2 regions of the Streptomyces sp. NPDC103540 genome follow, and region 1 is predicted to be linked to the other one. Evidence: riboswitches for the same ligand, from Rfam matches in the RefSeq annotation. Region 1 holds a riboswitch; the other holds the start of a gene.
The links. Region 1 has a riboswitch for S-adenosylmethionine ahead of thrC (threonine synthase). Riboswitches for the same ligand answer to the same signal wherever they lie in the genome.
Positions count from the first base shown of each region.

Region 2: linked by a shared signal. The riboswitch ahead of ACZ6ZI_RS01380 (aminotransferase class V-fold PLP-dependent enzyme) and the one ahead of thrC (threonine synthase) in region 1 are both predicted to bind S-adenosylmethionine.

Region 1 is NZ_JBVJMA010000010.1:112,348-121,860, forward strand. It holds gene ACZ6ZI_RS24350 (ABC transporter substrate-binding protein) at 1-465, shown strand, start outside; gene ACZ6ZI_RS24355 (DUF3263 domain-containing protein) at 521-829, shown strand; gene otsB (trehalose-phosphatase) at 873-1,721, shown strand; gene ACZ6ZI_RS24365 (alpha,alpha-trehalose-phosphate synthase (UDP-forming)) at 1,820-3,184, opposite strand; gene ACZ6ZI_RS24370 (glucosyl-3-phosphoglycerate synthase) at 3,376-4,326, opposite strand; SAM riboswitch class I at 4,511-4,666, shown strand; gene thrC (threonine synthase) at 4,684-5,958, shown strand; gene ACZ6ZI_RS24380 (MoaD/ThiS family protein) at 5,997-6,275, shown strand; gene ACZ6ZI_RS24385 (cold-shock protein) at 6,672-6,878, shown strand; gene groL (chaperonin GroEL) at 7,193-8,815, shown strand; gene ACZ6ZI_RS24395 (GNAT family N-acetyltransferase) at 8,900-9,325, opposite strand; gene ACZ6ZI_RS24400 (phosphoribosylanthranilate isomerase) at 9,452-9,513, shown strand, end outside.
Region 2 is NZ_JBVJMA010000001.1:300,564-310,076, forward strand. It holds gene ACZ6ZI_RS01355 (C40 family peptidase) at 1-437, opposite strand, end outside; gene ACZ6ZI_RS01360 (NYN domain-containing protein) at 732-2,096, opposite strand; gene ACZ6ZI_RS01365 (hypothetical protein) at 2,136-2,375, opposite strand; gene ACZ6ZI_RS01370 (rhomboid family intramembrane serine protease) at 2,501-3,223, shown strand; gene ACZ6ZI_RS01375 (Lrp/AsnC family transcriptional regulator) at 3,220-3,501, shown strand; gene ACZ6ZI_RS01380 (aminotransferase class V-fold PLP-dependent enzyme) at 3,637-5,049, opposite strand; SAM riboswitch class IV at 5,268-5,384, opposite strand; gene trpD (anthranilate phosphoribosyltransferase) at 5,525-6,589, opposite strand; gene qcrB (cytochrome bc1 complex cytochrome b subunit) at 6,769-8,400, opposite strand; gene qcrA (cytochrome bc1 complex Rieske iron-sulfur subunit) at 8,397-9,455, opposite strand; gene qcrC (cytochrome bc1 complex diheme cytochrome c subunit) at 9,452-9,513, opposite strand, start outside.

The DNA of each region.
Region 1 (9,513 bases):
CTCAACGGCCACCCCACGCTGCTCAAGCAGGCCGCCGGCAAGGGCGTGAAGTTCGGCATGGTCCAGCCGCCCACCGTCGACGGCACCGACCACTCCGCGATGGGCGTCGCCGACTGGGTCATGGCCTTCAAGAACGGCCACCGCAAGGAGTCCGGGAAGTTCCTGGACCACCTCTTCTCCGCGAAGAACGTGACCGCCTTCACCAACAAGTACGACCTCCTGCCGGTCACCACCAGTGGCTACCGGGCCATGGAGGCCAGTTCGGGCGGCTCCGCCGCCCAGCTGAAGACCTTCCTCGCCGCCCTGCCGAACTCCAAGCTGTACCCGGTCGGCAAGAAGTCCTGGGCCGGCGTCAGCGAGGACGTGAAGCAGAACATCGGACAGGTCGTCCAGCCCGGCGGGAACCCCGGGAAGGTCCTGGAGGAGATCGCGCTCAAGGCCCGCAAGGCCGACGGCGACCGCTGAACCGACCCCCGCCGCCCCCGCCGGCGCTGTCGGCGCCCGCCGTTAATCTGGCCGTATGACGGACGACGGGCGCGAGGAAGCGGAGACGGGGGCGGGAGCGGCGGCAGGGGCGGGAGCGGGGCCGGGAGCGCCCGGGCCCGCCGCGCTGACCGCCGTCGAGACCGCCGTACTGGCGTACGAAGCCCGTACCTGGCCCGGCCCCGGCGCCAAGGAACGGGCGATACGCGAGGGCCTCGGCCTGACCCCCGTGCGGTACTACCAGCTGCTCAACGCCTTGATGGACGATCCACGCGCGCTCGAACACGCCCCGGGCACCGTCAACCGCCTCCGGCGCATCCGCGAGGGCCGGCGGGCCCGCCGCTGAGAAGGGGTGGGCGTCCCCGCCCGACCCCGGTAGGGTCGAACGCATGGGGAGCCATCCGCACGATCCGCCGATGCCCGTGCCCACCACCGCGGCCGGCCGCGAGGGACTCGAAGCCCTCCTCCGCGCACCGCGCGGGGCCGTGATCGCCCTCGACTTCGACGGCACCCTCGCCGACATCGTCCCCGACCCCGACCAGGCCCGCGCCCACCCCGACGCCGTCGCCGCGCTCGCCGCCCTGGCCCCGAAGGTCGCCGCGGTCGCCGTCGTCACCGGCCGGCCCGCCGGCGTCGCCGTCCGCCACGGGGGCTTCGCCGGAGTACCCGGCCTCGAACACCTCGTGGTCCTCGGCCACTACGGCGCCGAACGCTGGGACGCCGTCAGCGGCATCGTCCACGCACCCGCCGAACACCCGGGCGTCGCCGCCGTACGCGCCGAACTGCCCGGCTTCCTCGACACGATCGGCGCCTGGCGCGGCACCTGGATCGAGGAGAAGGGCCGGGCGCTCGCCGTCCACACCCGCCGCGCCCAGGACCCCGAAGGGGCCTTCGCGGCCCTGCGTGAACCCCTCACCGAGCTGGCCGCCCGCCACGGGCTCATGGTCGAGCCGGGCCGGGCCGTCCTGGAACTGCGCCCGCCCGGCATGGACAAGGGCGTCGCCCTGACCGAGTTCCTCCAGGAGCGCGGCGCCGAGGCCGTCCTCTACGCGGGCGACGACCTCGGCGACCTCGCCGCCTACTCCGCCGTCGAGAAGCGCCGCGCCGACGGCCTGCCCGGCCTGCTCGTGTGCAGCGGCTCCGCCGAGGTCCCGGAACTGGCCTCCCGCGCCGACCTCGTCCTGTCCGGCCCCTCCGAGGTCGTCGCCCTCCTCGCCGCGCTGGCCGCCGCGCTCTGATACGCCGCCCGCCCCGGGCACCCGCCGAGCCGCCCGCCCCGGGCACCCGCCGAGCCGCCCGCCGTGGGCGCCCGAGGACGGGCGCCCACCCGCGGCGCTCAGCGCCCGAGCGCCGCCAGCTGCGCCTCGAACCAGGTCGCCGGCGGCAGCGCCGTGGCCGCCGCCGCCAGCCGCTTCGTCCGCTCCGCCCGCTCCGGGGCCGGCATCGTCAGGGCCTCGTGCAGGGCCTGCGCCGTCCGCGAGACGTCGTACGGATTCACGGTCAGCGCGTCCGCGCGCAGTTCCTCGTACGCCCCCGCACCCGTGGACAGGACCAGCGCGCAACCGGCCTCCGACACCACCGGGATCTCCTTCGCGACCAGGTTCATCCCGTCGCGCACCGGGTTGACCAGGGCCACGTCCGCCAGCCGGTACGCGGCCAGCGAGCGCGCGAAGTCGTCCTCGACCGAGACCAGCACCGGCTGCCAGCCGGGCACGGCGAACTCCTCGTTGATCTCCGCCGCCAGCTCCCGCACCGCCGCGGTGTAGGAGCGGTAGACCTCCAGGTCCTGCCGCGAGGGGTAGGCGGACGCCAGGTGCACCACCCGCTCGCGCCACTCGGGCCGGGTCACGAGCAGCTCCCGGTAGGCCAGCAGCCCGCGCAGGATGTTCTTCGACAGCTCGGTGCGGTCCACGCGGACGATCGTCCTGCGCCCGCCCACCTCCGCCCGCAGCGCCGCCAGCTTCTCGTCCACCTCCGGCCGGTGCGCCAGCGCCCGCAGGTCGTCGCCGTCCACGCCCAGCGGGAACACCGCCGGCTTCGAGCCCGCGGCGGCCGCGCCCGCCCCGGCCCGGAAGGCCTCCGCCCACGCCTCGGTGTGGAAGCCCACCACGTCCGCGCCGAGCATCCCCTCCACAAGCCGCGCGCGCACGTCGTCCGGGAGCATCCCGAGGAAGTCGGGCGAGGCCCACGGGGTGTGCGTGAAGTGCGCGATCCGCAGGTCGGGCCGCAGCGCGCGCAGGGCGCCCGGGACCAGCGCCAGGTGGTAGTCCTGCACCAGGACGGCCGCCCCCTCGGCGGCCTCCTCGGCCAGGGCGCGGGCGAAGGCGTCGTTGTAGGCGACGTAGGAGTCCCAGCGGCGCCGGAACTCCGCGTCGAAGACCGGCTCGCGCGGCACGTCGTACAGGTGGTGGTGGGTGAACCACAGCACCGAGTTCGCGATGCCGTTGTACGCGTCGTCGTAGGTCCCCGGATCGATGTCCAGCATCCGCACGCCCGGCTCGGCCACCCCCCGCCGGACCGCCTCGCGGTCGGCGTCGGACAGGGCCGCGCAGATCCACAGGGCCTCCGGCTGCCGGGCGAGCGCGGCGGAGAGGCCGGAGACGAGACCGCCCCCGCCGCGCCGGGCGGTGAGCGTGCCGTCGGCGGCGAGGGCGTACGAGAGCGGGCCGCGGTTGGCGGCGACGAGTACCTGAGAAGCCATGTCGCGAACCTAGCCCGGGGCACCCGCGCTCAAACTCGTGTACGTCTCGTGCCCCCGCTCCGTGCACCCGGCCGCGCCCGAGCGGCGCGCCCCCGCCGCGTGCACCGGTCCGGTCCGGTCCGCGCCCGCGCCGGTGACGCGCCGGGGCCGGTCCGGCGACCAGCCGGGGCACGGGCCGGGGCGCGCGGCGGTCAGGCCACGCGCCGCCCCGCGTACTCGGCGATCTCCACCATCGGTGGACGCTCCTCCGTGTCCACGGGGTGGGTCCGCGCGACGAACCCGTCCGGCCCCCGCTCGAACTGCGTCAGCTCCGGCCGCACCAGGTGCCCGCGCGAGAGCCGCAGCTGCGCCGTGCGGTAGATCGCCGCGGCCATCCGGCCCAGCGCCTGCCCGTCCTGGTGCCGGTGCAGCCGGACGCCGACGTCCACCTGGGCCAGCGCGTCCAGCCCGGCGGTGTGCAGCGCGTCCACGAGCAGGCCCAGCTCGACGCCGTAGCCGACGGGGAAGGGCAACCGTTCCAGCAGGGAGCGGCGCACGGCGTACTCGCCGCCCAGCGGCTGCACGAAACCGGCCAGCCGGGGCCAGTGCAGGTTCAGCAGCGGGCGCGCCACCAGCTCCGTCACCCGGCCGCCCTGGCCGGGGGCGTCCCCCAGAGGGCGGTCGTACATCGCCTTGACGAACTGCACCTCGGGGTCGGTCAGCAGCGGCCCGACGATCCCGGAGACGAAGACGGACGAGAAGTCGCGCAGGTCGGCGTCGACGAAGCAGACGACCTCCCCGGTGGTCGCCAGCAGGGAACGCCACAGCACCTCGCCCTTGCCGGGCAGCGCCTCGATCCTCGGCAGGATCGCGTCCCGGTGCACCACCCGGGCGCCGGCCTTCGCCGCCACCTCCGCCGTGCGGTCGGTGGACCCGGAGTCGACGACCACCAGCTCGTCCACCAGCGGGAGGTCCGGGCCGTCCATCAGATCGCGCCGGATCACCTCGACGATCCGCCCGACCGTGGCCTCCTCGTCGAGCGCGGGCAGCACGACGCTGACCGTCGTCCCGGTGGCCCGTTTCCGCTCGATCAGCTGGTCGAGCGGTCGGTCGGCGGCGGACCAGGAGCGGTCGGCCAGCCAGCGCTCCACCTCATCCAGCACTGTCGGTACTCCCTGACGCTCGGTGTTTTCGGCTGAAATGTGATCCATCTCGCCGTTCGGACGGCTGTCTCAACCGCCCGGCCCTTCGGTTACAGTCTTGAACAACGCGAAGGACCACCGCATGCCGGGGGTCCCGCGCACAAACGCACCGGCGCGCCCTCCAGCGCGGAAGCCGGCGCCATACCGCTCATCCAGAGGGGCAGAGGGATACGGCCCGTTGAAGCCCCGGCAACCCTCCAGTCGGTTCTCGCGATCGCCATCGGCGACATCAGCGGGGTCCCCGACTAGGGAAGGTGCCAATTCCGTCTCATGGCGAAGTGCGCCATGGGGAAGATGAGGAGAAAGGGCCTCGCCATCATGGCTGCACAGACTGTCGCCACCTCTGTCGATCTCGGACCCGCCAACGGTCTTTCCTGTCGCGAGTGCGGCACCCGCTTCGAACTCGGACCGATCTTCGCGTGCGTCGAGTGCTTCGGACCGCTGGAAGTCTCCTACGACCTGCCCACCGGTGACCCCGAGGCCCTGCGCGCCGCCATCGAGGCCGGCCCGAACAACATCTGGCGCTACGCCCCCCTGCTGCCCGTCCCCGCGGACGTGGCCTCCAAGCCCAGCCTGAACCCCGGCTTCACCAAGCTCGTGGACGCGGCCAACCTGGCCAAGGAGCTCGGCGTCACCGGAAAGCTGTACGTCAAGGACGACTCCGGCAACCCGACGCACTCCTTCAAGGACCGCGTCGTGGCCATCGCCGTCGAGGCCGCCCGCGCCTTCGGCTTCACCACCCTCTCCTGCTCCTCCACGGGCAACCTGGCCGGCGCCGTCGGCGCCGCCGCCGCCCGCGCCGGCTTCCGGTCCTGCGTGTTCATCCCGCACGACCTGGAGCAGGGCAAGGTCGTCATGGCCGGTGTCTACGGTGGCGACCTGGTCGGCATCGAGGGCAACTACGACGACGTCAACCGCTTCTGCTCCGAGCTCATCGGCGACCCGCTCGGCGAGGGCTGGGGCTTCGTCAACGTCAACCTGCGCCCCTACTACGGCGAGGGCTCCAAGACCCTGGCGTACGAGATCTGCGAGCAGCTCGGCTGGCGCCTGCCCGACCAGATCGTGATCCCGATCGCTTCCGGCTCCCAGCTGACGAAGATCGACAAGGGCCTCCAGGAGCTGATCAAGCTCGGTCTGGTCGAGGACCGGCCGTACAAGATCTTCGGTGCCCAGGCCGAGGGCTGCTCCCCGGTCTCGACCGCCTTCAAGGCCGGTCACGACGTGGTCCGCCCGCAGAAGCCGAACACCATCGCCAAGTCGCTGGCCATCGGCAACCCGGCGGACGGCCCGTACGTCCTGGACATCGCGCGCCGCACCGGCGGCTTCGTCGAGGACGTGAACGACGAGCAGGTCGTCGAGGCCATCAAGATCCTCGCGCAGACCGAGGGCATCTTCGCCGAGACCGCGGGCGGCGTGACCGTCGGCGTGACGCAGAAGCTCATCGAGAACGGGCAGCTCGACCCGTCGCTGACGACCGTCGTCCTGAACACCGGCGACGGCCTGAAGACCCTGGAGGCGGTCGCCGCGGACAGCGGTCAGACGGCCACCATCCGCCCGAGCCTGGACGCGTTCCGCGCCGCCGGCCTGGCCTGACCACTTCTCCTCCGCACTACCGGAAAGGCAGTAGCGCCATGAGCGTCAACGTCCGCATCCCCACCATCCTGCGCACCTACACCGGCGGCGTCGCCGAGGTCCCGGCCGAGGGCGCGACCCTCGCCGAGGTCATCGAGTCCCTGGAGAAGAACCACCCGGGCATCGCCGCGCGCGTCCTGGACGACCAGGGCAAGCTGCGCCGCTTCGTGAACGTCTACGTGAACGACGACGACGTGCGCTTCGAGGGCGGCCTGCAGACGGCGACGCCCGACGGCGCTGGCGTGTCGATCATTCCCGCCGTGGCCGGCGGCTGCTGACGCCCCACGCGTTTCGCACGGGAAACAGAATTGCCCCCTCCGCCGAAAGCGGAGGGGGCAATTCTGCTTGATTGGGCGCGGTAGAGTTGGGGAAGTCCCCTCCGCTGTTCTTGCCCGCCGCATATGAGCGGGCCGCGGGAGGGTTGACATTGAGTCAACATGTGCGCGCGCTATGGGGCTTTGGCGTGGATTGTCAGGCCCGAGTTGCCCTGGAATATGCCAGATTTTCACTCTATTTCCACGTTTCCGTGTGTCCAGATTTCTCGTCGGATTGACCTGTTGCAGACAGCAGCGGTGCGGATACATTCAGCCCCGGTCGAGGCGTTCCGGCGCAAGTTCTGACCCGGGTCCGCGAAGTGCGGTCCTGCGCAAGGGCCAGTAATAGGGGAGTTAGGCATGGCTCAGGGCACCGTCAAGTGGTTCAACGCGGAGAAGGGCTACGGCTTCATCGCGGTCGACGGTGGCGCGGATGTGTTCGTCCACTACAGCGCCATCCAGATGGACGGGTATCGCACCCTCGAAGAGGGCCAGCGGGTCGAGTTCGAGATCTCGCAGGGCCAGAAGGGTCCGCAGGCGGACATGGTCAAGCTCGCGGCCGGCTGAGTCCCAGCGCGTTCGACCACCGATACGTACGTACGAGGGGCCCACATCCTGGACACGGGATGCGGGCCCCTCGGCGCGTTCCCGGGCGTGTCACGGCGCGCGGCCGGTGGTGTTGCCCGAAGCCGCTTGCACTCGTGGGGGTCGAGTGCTAATCATTGGCGTTAGCACTCTCCGGGTGAGAGTGCTACTAAGAGGACCGGGTCGGTGAGGCCCGCAGGGTCCGGCGGGAAGGAACCGCCGGAGTCGCAGGCCGTCCGTCGCGGGCGCGGGCGCGGTCCGGAGCAATCCACCCCTGTCCGGGAGGACCACTTCAGATGGCCAAGATCATTTCGTTCAACGAGGAGGCCCGGCGCGGTCTCGAGCGTGGCATGAACCAGCTCGCGGACGCCGTCAAGGTCACCCTTGGCCCCAAGGGTCGCAACGTCGTCCTTGAGAAGAAGTGGGGCGCCCCCACGATCACCAACGATGGTGTCTCCATCGCCAAGGAGATCGAGCTCGAGGACCCGTACGAGAAGATCGGCGCCGAGCTGGTCAAGGAAGTCGCCAAGAAGACGGACGACGTCGCGGGCGACGGTACGACCACCGCCACCGTGCTGGCCCAGGCGCTGGTCCGCGAGGGCCTGCGCAACGTGGCCGCCGGCGCCAACCCGATGGCCCTCAAGCGTGGTATCGAGAAGGCCGTCGAGGCCGTCTCCGCCGCCCTGCTGTCCCAGGCCAAGGACGTCGAGACCAAGGAGCAGATCGCCTCCACCGCCTCGATCTCCGCCGCTGACACCCAGATCGGCGAGCTCATCGCCGAGGCCATGGACAAGGTCGGCAAGGAAGGCGTCATCACCGTCGAGGAGTCGCAGACCTTCGGTCTGGAGCTCGAGCTCACCGAGGGCATGCGCTTCGACAAGGGCTACATCTCGGCGTACTTCGCCACCGACATGGAGCGTATGGAGGCGTCCCTGGACGACCCGTACATCCTGATCGTCAACTCCAAGATCGGCTCGGTCAAGGACCTGCTGCCGCTCCTGGAGAAGGTCATGCAGTCCGGCAAGCCGCTGCTGATCATCGCCGAGGACGTCGAGGGCGAGGCCCTGTCGACCCTGGTCGTCAACAAGATCCGCGGCACCTTCAAGTCCGTCGCCGTCAAGGCCCCGGGCTTCGGTGACCGTCGCAAGGCCATGCTCGGCGACATCGCCATCCTCACGGGCGGCACGGTCATCTCCGAGGAGGTCGGCCTCAAGCTGGAGAACGCCGGTCTCGACCTGCTCGGCCGCGCCCGCAAGGTCGTCATCACCAAGGACGAGACCACCATCGTCGACGGTGCCGGTGACAGCGACCAGGTCCAGGGTCGCGTCAACCAGATCCGCGCCGAGATCGAGAACTCCGACTCGGACTACGACCGCGAGAAGCTCCAGGAGCGCCTCGCGAAGCTGGCCGGCGGCGTGGCCGTCATCAAGGCCGGTGCCGCGACCGAGGTGGAGCTCAAGGAGCGCAAGCACCGCATCGAGGACGCCGTTCGCAACGCGAAGGCGGCCGTCGAAGAGGGCATCGTCGCCGGCGGTGGCGTGGCCCTGCTCCAGGCCTCCTCGGTCTTCGAGAAGCTGGAGCTGTCGGGTGACGAGGCGACCGGCGCCAACGCCGTGAAGCTCGCCCTGGAGGCCCCGCTGAAGCAGATCGCCGTCAACGGTGGTCTCGAGGGTGGCGTCGTCGTGGAGAAGGTGCGCAACCTTCCGATCGGTCACGGCCTGAACGCCGCGTCCGGCGAGTACGTCGACATGATCGCCGAGGGCATCATCGACCCGGCGAAGGTCACGCGTTCCGCCCTGCAGAACGCCGCGTCCATCGCCGCGCTGTTCCTGACCACCGAGGCCGTCATCGCCGACAAGCCGGAGAAGGCCGCTGCCGGCGCTCCGGGCGGCATGCCGGGCGGTGACATGGACTTCTGATCGGCCCCCGGCTGATCGGCTGTTCTCGAACGAGGGCGGCACCCCGCACGGGGTGCCGCCCTCGGGCGTTGTCCGGGCCCGCTGTCAGAGCCGCTTGAGGAGGTACACGTCCTCGTGGCCGGCGGGGAACCCGGGCACGCGGGCCTGCTCCTCGTAGCCGTGGCGGGCGTAGAAGGCGGGCGCCTGGAAGGTGAAGGACGACACCAGGATCGTCACGCAGCCGCGCCGGCGGGCCTCGGCCTCCGCGGCCTCCAGGAGCCGCGCGCCCCAGCCGCCGCCCCGGCTGTCCTCACGGACCCAGGTCATCCCGATCCCGGCCCGGTCCCCCCAGCTCCACCCCGACAGCCCGGCGACGAGGTCGCCGTCCGCGTCGGTGATCCGCACGGTGAACTCCGCCTGCTCGTGCCCGGCGGTCGCCGCCTGGTTGAAGGCGTCCAGCTCCTTGCCGAGCCGCGTGTCGAGCTCCGCGTCCCCGCCGCCTGTGGTGACCTGCACCCCGTTGTCGTCCATCCGGCCATTGTGCGGTGTGTCAGGGCCCCGGACCGAGGGGTTTTCGCCGGGACCGGCGGGGTCCCGCGGTGCCCGCAGGGCGGGACGTATCGGCGGGGGAGAGGAGGGTTTGGTTGACTCGGGGGCATGAGTGAGACGAGCGGGCTGTACGTCAAGATCTGCGGGCTGCGGACCGGGCACGACGTCGA
Region 2 (9,513 bases), on a different contig from region 1:
CGCGCGACCGCCTCGACCTGCCTGCCGCTCAACCGCTGGAGGGTGGAGGCCTTGTCGAGGTAGCCGCCCGGGTCTGCGGACAGGAGCAGGGCCACGGCCGGGTCGAGCCCGCCGCCGCGGTACTGGGCGGTGGCCAGCGAACCGAGCGCGTTGCGCAGGTCGTTCAGCTCGCCCTGGTCGCGGGCGACCCGGTCCTGGAGCCGCTCGATCTCCCGCTCCAGCTTCTCCTGGCGTTCGCGGGCCCCGTTGGACTGTTCGCCGGCCCGTTCCGCTTCCTCGTAGAGGGCGTCGACCTGCGCCTTGACCTCGTCCTTGGTCGGCCGGTCGGGGGCGGCCACGGCCGACTGGGAGGAGAGGGCGACGGCCGCCGCCGCGGTGGCGGTGAGCACGCTCACGCGCGCGCGGGCGGGCGGCTTGGTTCGACGGTGGGACGCCACGGGGGCGGACTCCTTCACCCTCCGGCCGCCGGGCGCGGGGCGCGTCCGGCGGGCACACCCCCGCCCGACACCCCGAACGGGTGACCCATCGCACGAAGGTTTGGGCGCACCTTAGTGACCAGTCCTTGATCACTTCAAAGGGTCGGACGCAAAATTCCGCTTGGCCGCCGGCTTCGTCAACCGCCGCGCACGCCACGTGCCGACGGGCTCACGGCGCGTCCCCCGCGCCCGCCCCCGAAGGGGCCGATCCACCCGGAACGCCCGCGACGGACGCGGCCCGCGCGACGGCCGGAGTCAGGACACCCGGGCGAGCCTCTTCAGCAGCAGCGCCGACGTCACGGGCCGGGCCCCCGCCTTCGCCACCCCGTCGGCGACCTCGCGGTCGGTGGAGACCACCACCACCGGCCGGCCCGGCGGCTCCGCGCGCACCAGCTGACGGATCAACTCGTCCGCCGTCACACCGGCCTTGGAGAACAGCACCCGCACCCCGCGCGGCGGCGCGAGCAGCACCGGCGCCGCCAGCTCCGCCCCGTCGAAGACGCAGGTCATCTCGGCGCCCGTCTGCGCGGCCAGCATCGACAGCCCGCCGAGCAGCCGCAGTCGCTGCTTCTCCAGCGGCATCGTCGGATAGCCGGTCTTCGTCACGTTGTAGCCGTCGACCACCAGGTGCGCCTGCGGCAGCGCCAACAACTGGTCCAGCAGGGCCGGATCGGTCTCCGAAAGGGCCCGCGCCGCGATGTCCTTCGGCGTCATCCGACCCGGCTCCACCGCCTCGACGGTGTCCGCGGGGCGCGTCGAGACCGGCGGCAGCGCCAGCTCGCGCCGCAGCCCGGCCGCCGCGTCCAACACGGTGTCCAGCAGCAGCCGCAGCCGCATGTCCTCGATGCTGCGCCCCTCGCGGGTGGCCCGCCGCGAGGTCTCCAGCGCCGACTCCACCTCCGCCAGGCGGGACTTGAGCCGACGGCTCTCGCTCTCGGCCGCCGCCACCTGGGCCGCCGCCTCCGAACGGATCCCGTCGATCTCGGCGCCCACCTTGCGCAGGGCCGCCTCGCCCCGCTTGACGTCGCTCAGGGCGCTGCGCAGCTTGCGCTGAAGCGATTCCGCTTCCTTGCGCGCGGCCTCCAGCTCGGCCCGTACCTGGTCCCCGCCGGCGCGGTGGCTCTCCCGTACGTGGGCCAGCTCCTCGCGCAGCCGTTCCAGCTCCCGCCGGGTCTCGTCCCCGACCCGCTCGGCGTCGGCGCGCTGCGCCTCCTCCCCCGCGGCGGCGACCAACTTGACCCAGCCCGCCGGGCGCAGCACGTACGCGGCGGCCGCCACGTCCAGCGGATCGGCGGCCGCGGGCGGCGCGCCCGCGTCCAGCGCCCCGGCCAGCTCCGGCTGCGCCTCGCGCACCTTCTCCGCGATCCGGCCGCGGAAGACGGCGTCGCTCTCCACGGCGGCGGCCATCGCGTTGCCCGCGAACTTGGCGCGCCGGCTCGGGGTGAAACGGGCGTACTGGCGCAGCTGCGCCGGGAGGTCCGCGACCGTCAGTCCGCCGAAGGCGTCCGAGACGAGCGCGACGACCCGGCGCCGCACGCCTTCCGGCAGCGGACGGTCGAGGACCTCCGCGGCGTCGCCGGCCGCGTCGGCCGACCCGGCGCCGCTTGCTGGCTCCACAATCCGTCACCCCTACCGTGATCTACTGTGGGCCCCGCTCCGTCAGGAGTCGGCGCCCGGCCTGTCCACGAGCTCGATCTGGTCCACCGCGTTGCACCAGCGACAGCGCACCGACTCGATGGTCTCACTGACCACCTCGCGCTCCTCGACCTTGGGCTCCCCGGCGAGGTCCAGGTGGACGTACTCCACGACCTTCGACGATCGGGTGACGTCGAACCGCGTGAGGTTGCCGCACAGGGTGCAGCGCCACCGGGTGGTGTCGGTCGGCAGGGGAACCGTCATCAGGCCGCTCTCTCCTTCGTAGCTCATTCAATCAAAGCCTTCCGCGGCGGTCGGCGGACCGCAGCACGTAACCCTACGGCCTGGCACCGCCGTCAGGTGGGTCCACCTGCGTCATGCTCTGTCTCATGATCGTAAAGTGGCGGAGCGTAGCCGACGCCGCACGCGGCCCCGTGGTCACGTACGCGCTGATCGCCGGCTGCTGCGCGGCGTTCCTCCTCGGCCCGGCCTCGGGCCTGAATCCGACCTACGGCACGGGCGAGCGGCTGCTCGCGAACGGCACCGCGTACTTCCGGCACTGGGGCGTGGTCCCCGACGAGCTGTTCTCGGGTGCCGGACGACCGCTGCTGACCCCGCTCACGGCCCTCTTCGTCCACGGCAGTTGGCTCCACCTGCTGGGGAACATGCTGTTCCTCCACGTCTTCGGCGCGATGACGGAGCAACGGATGGGCCGGGTCCCCTTCCTGGTCTTCTACGTCACCACGGGCTACCTGGCCCTCGCGGCGTACGCGGCGGCCAACGCCTCCTCGGACCAGACGCTGGTCGGGGCCTCCGGCGCGATCTCGGCGGTCCTGGGCGCCTTCCTGTGCCTCTTCCCCAAGGCGCGGGTGACGAGCCTGTTCCCGTTCCTGCTGTTCCTGCCGCTGCGCTTCCCGGCGTGGATCGTGCTGTTGTTCTGGTTCGGGCTCCAGTGGCTGGCGGCGCACCGGGCGGAGAGCGGCCCCGGAGTGGCCTACCTCGCGCACGTCGTGGGCTTCTCGGTGGGCTTCCTGTACGCGTGGGTGCGTTATCGGCGTACGACTAGAGTGGGACGACCAGTGACCGCAGTCGAGGGAGACAGCCAGCCGTGATCACCGCGATCGTGCTCATCAAGACCAGCGTGGACCGCATCCCCGAGATCGCCGAGTCCATCGCCGCGCTGGACAGCGTCAGCGAGGTCTACTCCGTCACCGGTACGTACGACCTGATCGCCCTGGTCCGCGTGGCCCGCCACGAGAACCTGGCGGACATCATCCCGGGCCGCATCAGCAAGATCCCCGGCGTGGAGGCCACGGACACGCACGTCGCGTTCCGCACCTACTCGCAGCACGACCTCGAAGCGGCCTTCGCCATCGGCCTGGACGCCTGAGGACCGCGCCGCGCACGTCCCGCGCCGCTCCCGTCCCGCGCCGCGCCCGGCAGGCACGGGAGCCGGTGGGCCCGGCCGGGTGGTCTCCCCCCGGCCGGGCCCACCGGCTCCCGGTACCGCCGCCCGCGCCGCGCCTCAGACGGCCGGGACGCAGCGGCCCTCTTCCGTGCGGTACCGCCACTTGGCGCCGTCCGCGACCAGCTCCTTGACGGCCCCGACGAAGCGCTCGACGTGCTCGTCGGGGGTGCCCGCCCCGAAGCTGACGCGGATCGCGTTCAGGGAGCGCTCGCCGGGCGCCGCCTCGGGCGCCCCGCACTCGCCCGGCTCCTGCGGCTCGCTGCCGAGCAGGGTGCGCACCAGCGGGTGGGCGCAGAAGAGGCCGTCGCGGACGCCGATGCCGTACTCGGCGGACAGCGCGGCCGCGAAGTGGGAGCTGTTCCAGCCGTCCACGACGAACGAGATGACGCCGACGCGCGGCGCGTCGTCACCGAACAGGGACAGGACGCGGACCGCCGGGACCTCGGCCAGGCCCTCGCGGACCTTCGCGATGAGCCGGCGCTCGCGGGCGACGAGGGAGTCGAACCCCGCCTCGTTCAGGGCCTTGCAGGCGGAGGCGATCGAGTAGACGCCGATCACGTTCGGGGAACCCGCCTCGTGGCGGGCGGCCGTGGTGTGCCACTCGACGTCGACGCCGCCGTCCTCCCGACGGGCGACCTTGCGGGAGGCGCCGCCGCCGGCGAGGTAGGGCTCCGCCTCCTGGAGCCAGTCGGCGCGGCCGGCGAGGACGCCCGAGCCGAAGGGCGCGTAGAGCTTGTGCCCGGAGAAGGCGACCCAGTCCACGTCCAGCTCCCGCACCGAGACGGGGTGGTGGGGCGCCAGCTGGGCGGCGTCCAGCACGATCCGCGCGCCGTGCGCGTGCGCGGCCGCGGCCAGCTCCTTGACCGGCCACAGCTCGCCGGTGACGTTGGAGGCGCCGGTGACGCAGACCAGGGCCGGGCCGTAGGGCTCGCGGTCGGCCAGCGCCCGCTCCAGGGTGGCGACGGCCTCGCCCGGGGTGCGCGGCGCGTTGAGGTAGGTGACCTTGGCCTTCGTCCACGGCAGGAGCGAGGCGTGGTGCTCGGTCTCGAAGACGAAGACCTGGCAGTCGGCCGGGAGCACGGCGGCGAGCAGGTTCAGGGAGTCGGTGGTGGACCGGGTGAAGACCACCTGGTCGGTGGGACGGCAGTCGAGGAACTCGGCGACCGTGACCCGGCTCTGCTCGAAGAGGTCGGTGGACAGCTGCGAGAGGTACCCGGCGCCGCGGTGGACGCTGCCGTAGTACGGGGCGTACGCGGCGACGTCGTCCCAGACCCGCTGGAGGGCGGGGGCGCTGGCCGCGTAGTCCAGGGCCGCGTAGGTGACCTCGCCGCCGGTCACGAGGGGGACGGTGACGTCGCGGCCGAGGACCGGGAGCGGCCCGTCACAGGCGGGCTCCGCGGAAGCGGCGCACGCGGCGGCGGACGTGGCGGCGACGGTGGCGGAGGAGGCGGCGTTCAGGGATGCGGACATGGCGGTATCTCCCGGCAGGCAGGGCTGAATGGCTTCGGTGTGCCCGTACGCGGATACGGCGGCGCGGCCGTCGGGGGTACGGGAAAGGCCTCGGAGGAGGAAGGCGGGTGCGCGGAGGCGACCCGGGTCCGAGGGGTGAAGAAGGGGCGGATTCGCCCTATCGCATTCGCTTGCTCACGGAAAAGCTCCTCGAGAGACCAGGACCCCTGGTGTCGAGGGATCCGCGCTTGCCGTGGGCCTTGCTGCCTACGACCTGGTCATCACCCGGGGCACCCCGCCACGGAAGGAGGGTTGCCGGACAGCAAGCCGGGGCCTAAACGCTGTCACTCGTGACCTGTGAGCATCTTGCCACAAGATCCTCCGAAGACAAGACCCCGGTCCGCCATGCGGACCGGGGTCTGTTCGTTCACACCGCTTTCACGCCGTTCTCACCGCGGACCACGTCCGCGCGGCGGACGGCCCGCGCCGCGCGCGGTCAGGCGTTGCTGGCCGCCACCCAGCGCTCCAGGGCCGCACGGGCCGCGCCCGAGTCGATGGCCTCGGCCGCTCGGGCGATGCCCGCCGCGATCTGCTCCTCCAGCGAGCCCGTACCGGGGTCCAGGGCCACGAGCGCCGCAGCCGAGTTCAAGAGGACGGCGTCCCGTACGGGGCCGGTCTCGCCGGCGAACACCCGGCGCGCGACGTCCGCGTTGTAGGAGGCGTCCTCGCCGCGCAGCCGCGAGACGTCCACGAGCTCGATGCCGACGTCGCGCGGGTCGAAGGGCAGCTCGGTGACCGTGCCCTCGCGGACCCACCACACCCGGGAGGTGGCGGTCGTGGTCAGCTCGTCGAGGCCGTCGTCACCGCGGAAGACGAGCGCCGAGGAGCCGCGTTCGGCGAGGACGCCGGCCACGATGGGGGCCATCCGGGCGTCGGCGACGCCGGTGGCCTGGGCCCGCACCTTCGCCGGGTTGGTCAGCGGGCCGAGGAAGTTGAACGTCGTGCGGATGCCCAGCTCCTTGCGGGCGGCGGCCACGTGCCGCAGCGAGGGGTGGAAGCGCACCGCGAAGCAGAAGGTGATGCCCGCCCGCTCGGCCACCCGGACCACCCCTTCCGGGGTCAGGTCCAGGTTGACGCCGAGCTTCTCCAGGACGTCGGAGGAGCCGGACGCCGAGGACGCGGCCCGGTTGCCGTGCTTGACGACCTTGGCGCCGGTTCCGGCCACGACGACCGCGGACATCGTCGAGATGTTGACGGTCTTGGCTCCGTCGCCTCCGGTGCCGACGATGTCCACCGTCCGGCCCGGGACCTCGATCAGGTTGGCGTGGTCGTACATCGCCCGGACGAGACCGTTGATCTCCGCCACGGTCTCGCCCTTGGCGCGCAGGGCGACCGCGAAACCGGCGATCTGCGCGTCGGTGGCCTCACCGCGCATGATCCGGTCCATGGCCCAGGCGCTGTCGTCGGCGGTGAGGTCCTGGCCGGTCAGCAGCGCGTCGAGGACGCCCGGCCAGCCACGGGCCGCCACGCTGTCGCCGCCTGCCGGGGTCGCAACGTTCATGGTCCGCTCCTGCTGTTGGTCGGCCACCCGATGTCGGGGTCCACGTCGAAATGGGAACGATCTCAGCCTATCCAGCGCCGGAGGAAGGCGAAGAGCCCCGTCCAGACACTGGACGGGGCTCTCGCCGTGGCGACACCAGGATTGACCTGAATCAATCCCTCAAGCTGTCGTGCCGGAGATCAGTGGTGGCCGTGGCCGCTCTGGATCTCCTTGTACTCCTCGACGGTGGGCTTCGGGATCTGGTTGCCCTCCGCGAACATGCCCTTGCTGAGCTTGACGCGCAGCTTCTCCGTGGCCGTCACCTTGCGCTCGACACCGTTCTCGTCGACCGTCGGGCCGATCTCGAGCGGCTCGTACTGGTCGTGCGAGGTGAGCGTGTGCAGCTTCGCCTGCGAGAGCGGCTCGTGGACCTCGACGAACTCACCGTGCGGCAGACGCTTGATGATGCCGGTCTCGCGACCGTGCAGCACCTTGTCGTGGTCCCGGCGCTGGAGGCCGAGGCAGATCCGCTTGGTGGCGATGAAGGCCAGGACCGGGACGACGAAGAAGCCGATCCGGACGAACCAGGTGATCGAGTTGATCGACAGGTGGAAGTACTGGGCGAACATGTCGTTGCCGCCGCCGATGAGGAGCACGATGTACTCCGAGATCCAGGCGACACCGAAGGCCGTACGGGTCGGGGCGTTGCGCGGGCGGTCCAGGATGTGGTGCTCGCGCTTGTCCCCGGTGACCCAGGACTCGATGAACGGCCAGACGGCGATGGCGCCCAGGACCAGCGGGAAGAGCACCAGCGGGATGAACACGCCCAGGACGAGCGTGTGGCCCCACAGGTTGATCTCCCAGCCCGGCATGGCTCGGATGAGGCCTTCCGGCATACCCATGTACCAGTCGGGCTGCGCGCCGGTGGACACGTGGTCCGGACGGTACGGGCCGAGCGCCCAGATCGGGTTGATCGAGGCGATCGCCGCGATGGCCGCGATGACACCGAAGACCAGGAAGAAGAAGCCTCCGGCCTTGGCCATGTAGACCGGCAGCAGCGGCATGCCAACGACGTTCTTCTCGGTCTTGCCGGGGCCGGCGTACTGGGTGTGCTTGTGGAACACGACCAGGATCAGGTGCGCGACCAGCAGACCCATCATGATGCCGGGCAGCAGCAGGATGTGGACCGAGTAGAAGCGTGCGACGAAGTCGCCGCCCGGGAACTCGCCGCCGAACAGGAACATCGACAGGTAGGTGCCGACGATCGGGACGGAGAGGATGGCGCCCTGCATGAAGCGGACACCGGTACCCGAGAGCAGGTCGTCCGGCAGGGAGTAACCGGTGAAACCGGTGAACATGCCGAGGACCAGCAGCAGGAAGCCGAAGATCCAGTTGACCTCGCGCGGCTTGCGGAACGCGCCGGTGAAGAACACGCGCATCATGTGCACGACCATGGCCGCGACGAAGATGAGCGCCGCCCAGTGGTGGATCTGTCGGATGAGCAGACCACCGCGGACGTCGAAGCTGATGTCCAGGGTCGAGGCGAAGGCCTCGGACATCATGACGCCCTGCATCGGCACGTACGAGCCGTGGTACTCCACCTCGTTCATGCTCGGGTGGAAGAACAGCGTCAGGTACACACCCGTGAGGATGATGATGATGAAGGCGTAGAGGCAGATCTCACCCAGCATGAAGGACCAGTGGTCCGGGAAGATCTTGCGCATGTTCGCCTTGGCGAGGGTGTAGATGCCCAGGCGGCCGTCCGCCCAGTCCGCTACGCGCTCGCCGGCCGGCGCTTTGCGCGCCGTCTTGGACTCGGTGGCAGTGCTCATCCGCGCTCCCAGAATGCAGGACCGACGGGCTCGTCGAAGTCGCCGTGCGCCTCGAGGAAGCCTTCGTCATTCACGCCGATCCGCAGCTGCGGAAGGGCGTGACCGGCCGGGCCGAAGATGACACGGGCGCCGTCGGAGAGGTCGAAGGTGGACTGGTGGCACGGGCAGAGCACGTGGTGCGTCTGCTGCTCGTACAGGCTGATCGGGCAGCCGACGTGGGTGCAGATCTTGGAGAAGGCCACGATGCCGTCGTGGGACCACTCCAGTTCCTTCTTGTCCTTGATGTCCTCCGGCTGGATGCGGACGATCATCAGGGCGGCCTTGGCGATCTGCACCTGGAAGTCGTGCTGGTCCTCCTCCAGGCCTTCCGGCATGGCGAAGGTCAGCGAACCGACCAGGACGTCCTCGGGACGCAGCGGCTCCATCGTGTTCTGGTTGATGAGCAGCTTGCCCTTGGACCACAGGGTCTTGCGGAGCTTGTCCTCGGGCAGCGGGCCGAGGTCGCGCATGATCACGAGGGCCGACAGCGGCAGCATGGACAGCGCGCCGATCATCGTGTTCTTGATCAGGGGGCGGCGGGCGATGCCGGACTCGTTCGCACCATCGGCGAAGTCCTGCATGACCTGCGCCTTGACCTCCGGCGAAGCGGCGATCTCGTGACGGTCGTCGGCGACCTCCACGTCGGACATCAGGGTGCGGGCCCAGTGGACCGCGCCCGCGCCGATGCAGAACAGAGCCACGCCCAGGGTCAGGCCCAGGGCGAAGTTCAGGGCGCTCACCTTCCCGATGGGGAAGATGTAGACGATCTTGTCGACCGGCAGGGCCACGTACGCCGCGATGAAGCCGACCGTGGCCAGCATCGACAGCGTGAACAGCATCGCGACCGTGCGCTCGGACCGCTTGGCGGCCCGCTCGTCGATGTCCTGGATGCGCGGCTTGTGGACCGGGAGGCCGGGGTCGGCGAACGGGTCGTCCGCGACCGCCACGCCGGCGTGGTGCGCGTCGCCCTGCTCGCTCGGCAGGTGCTTCTCTTCGGGAATGTCTTGGCTACTCATGACTTCTTGGCCTTAGCGGTGTGGGCCGCGACCCAGACGGCGACAGCGATCAACGCAC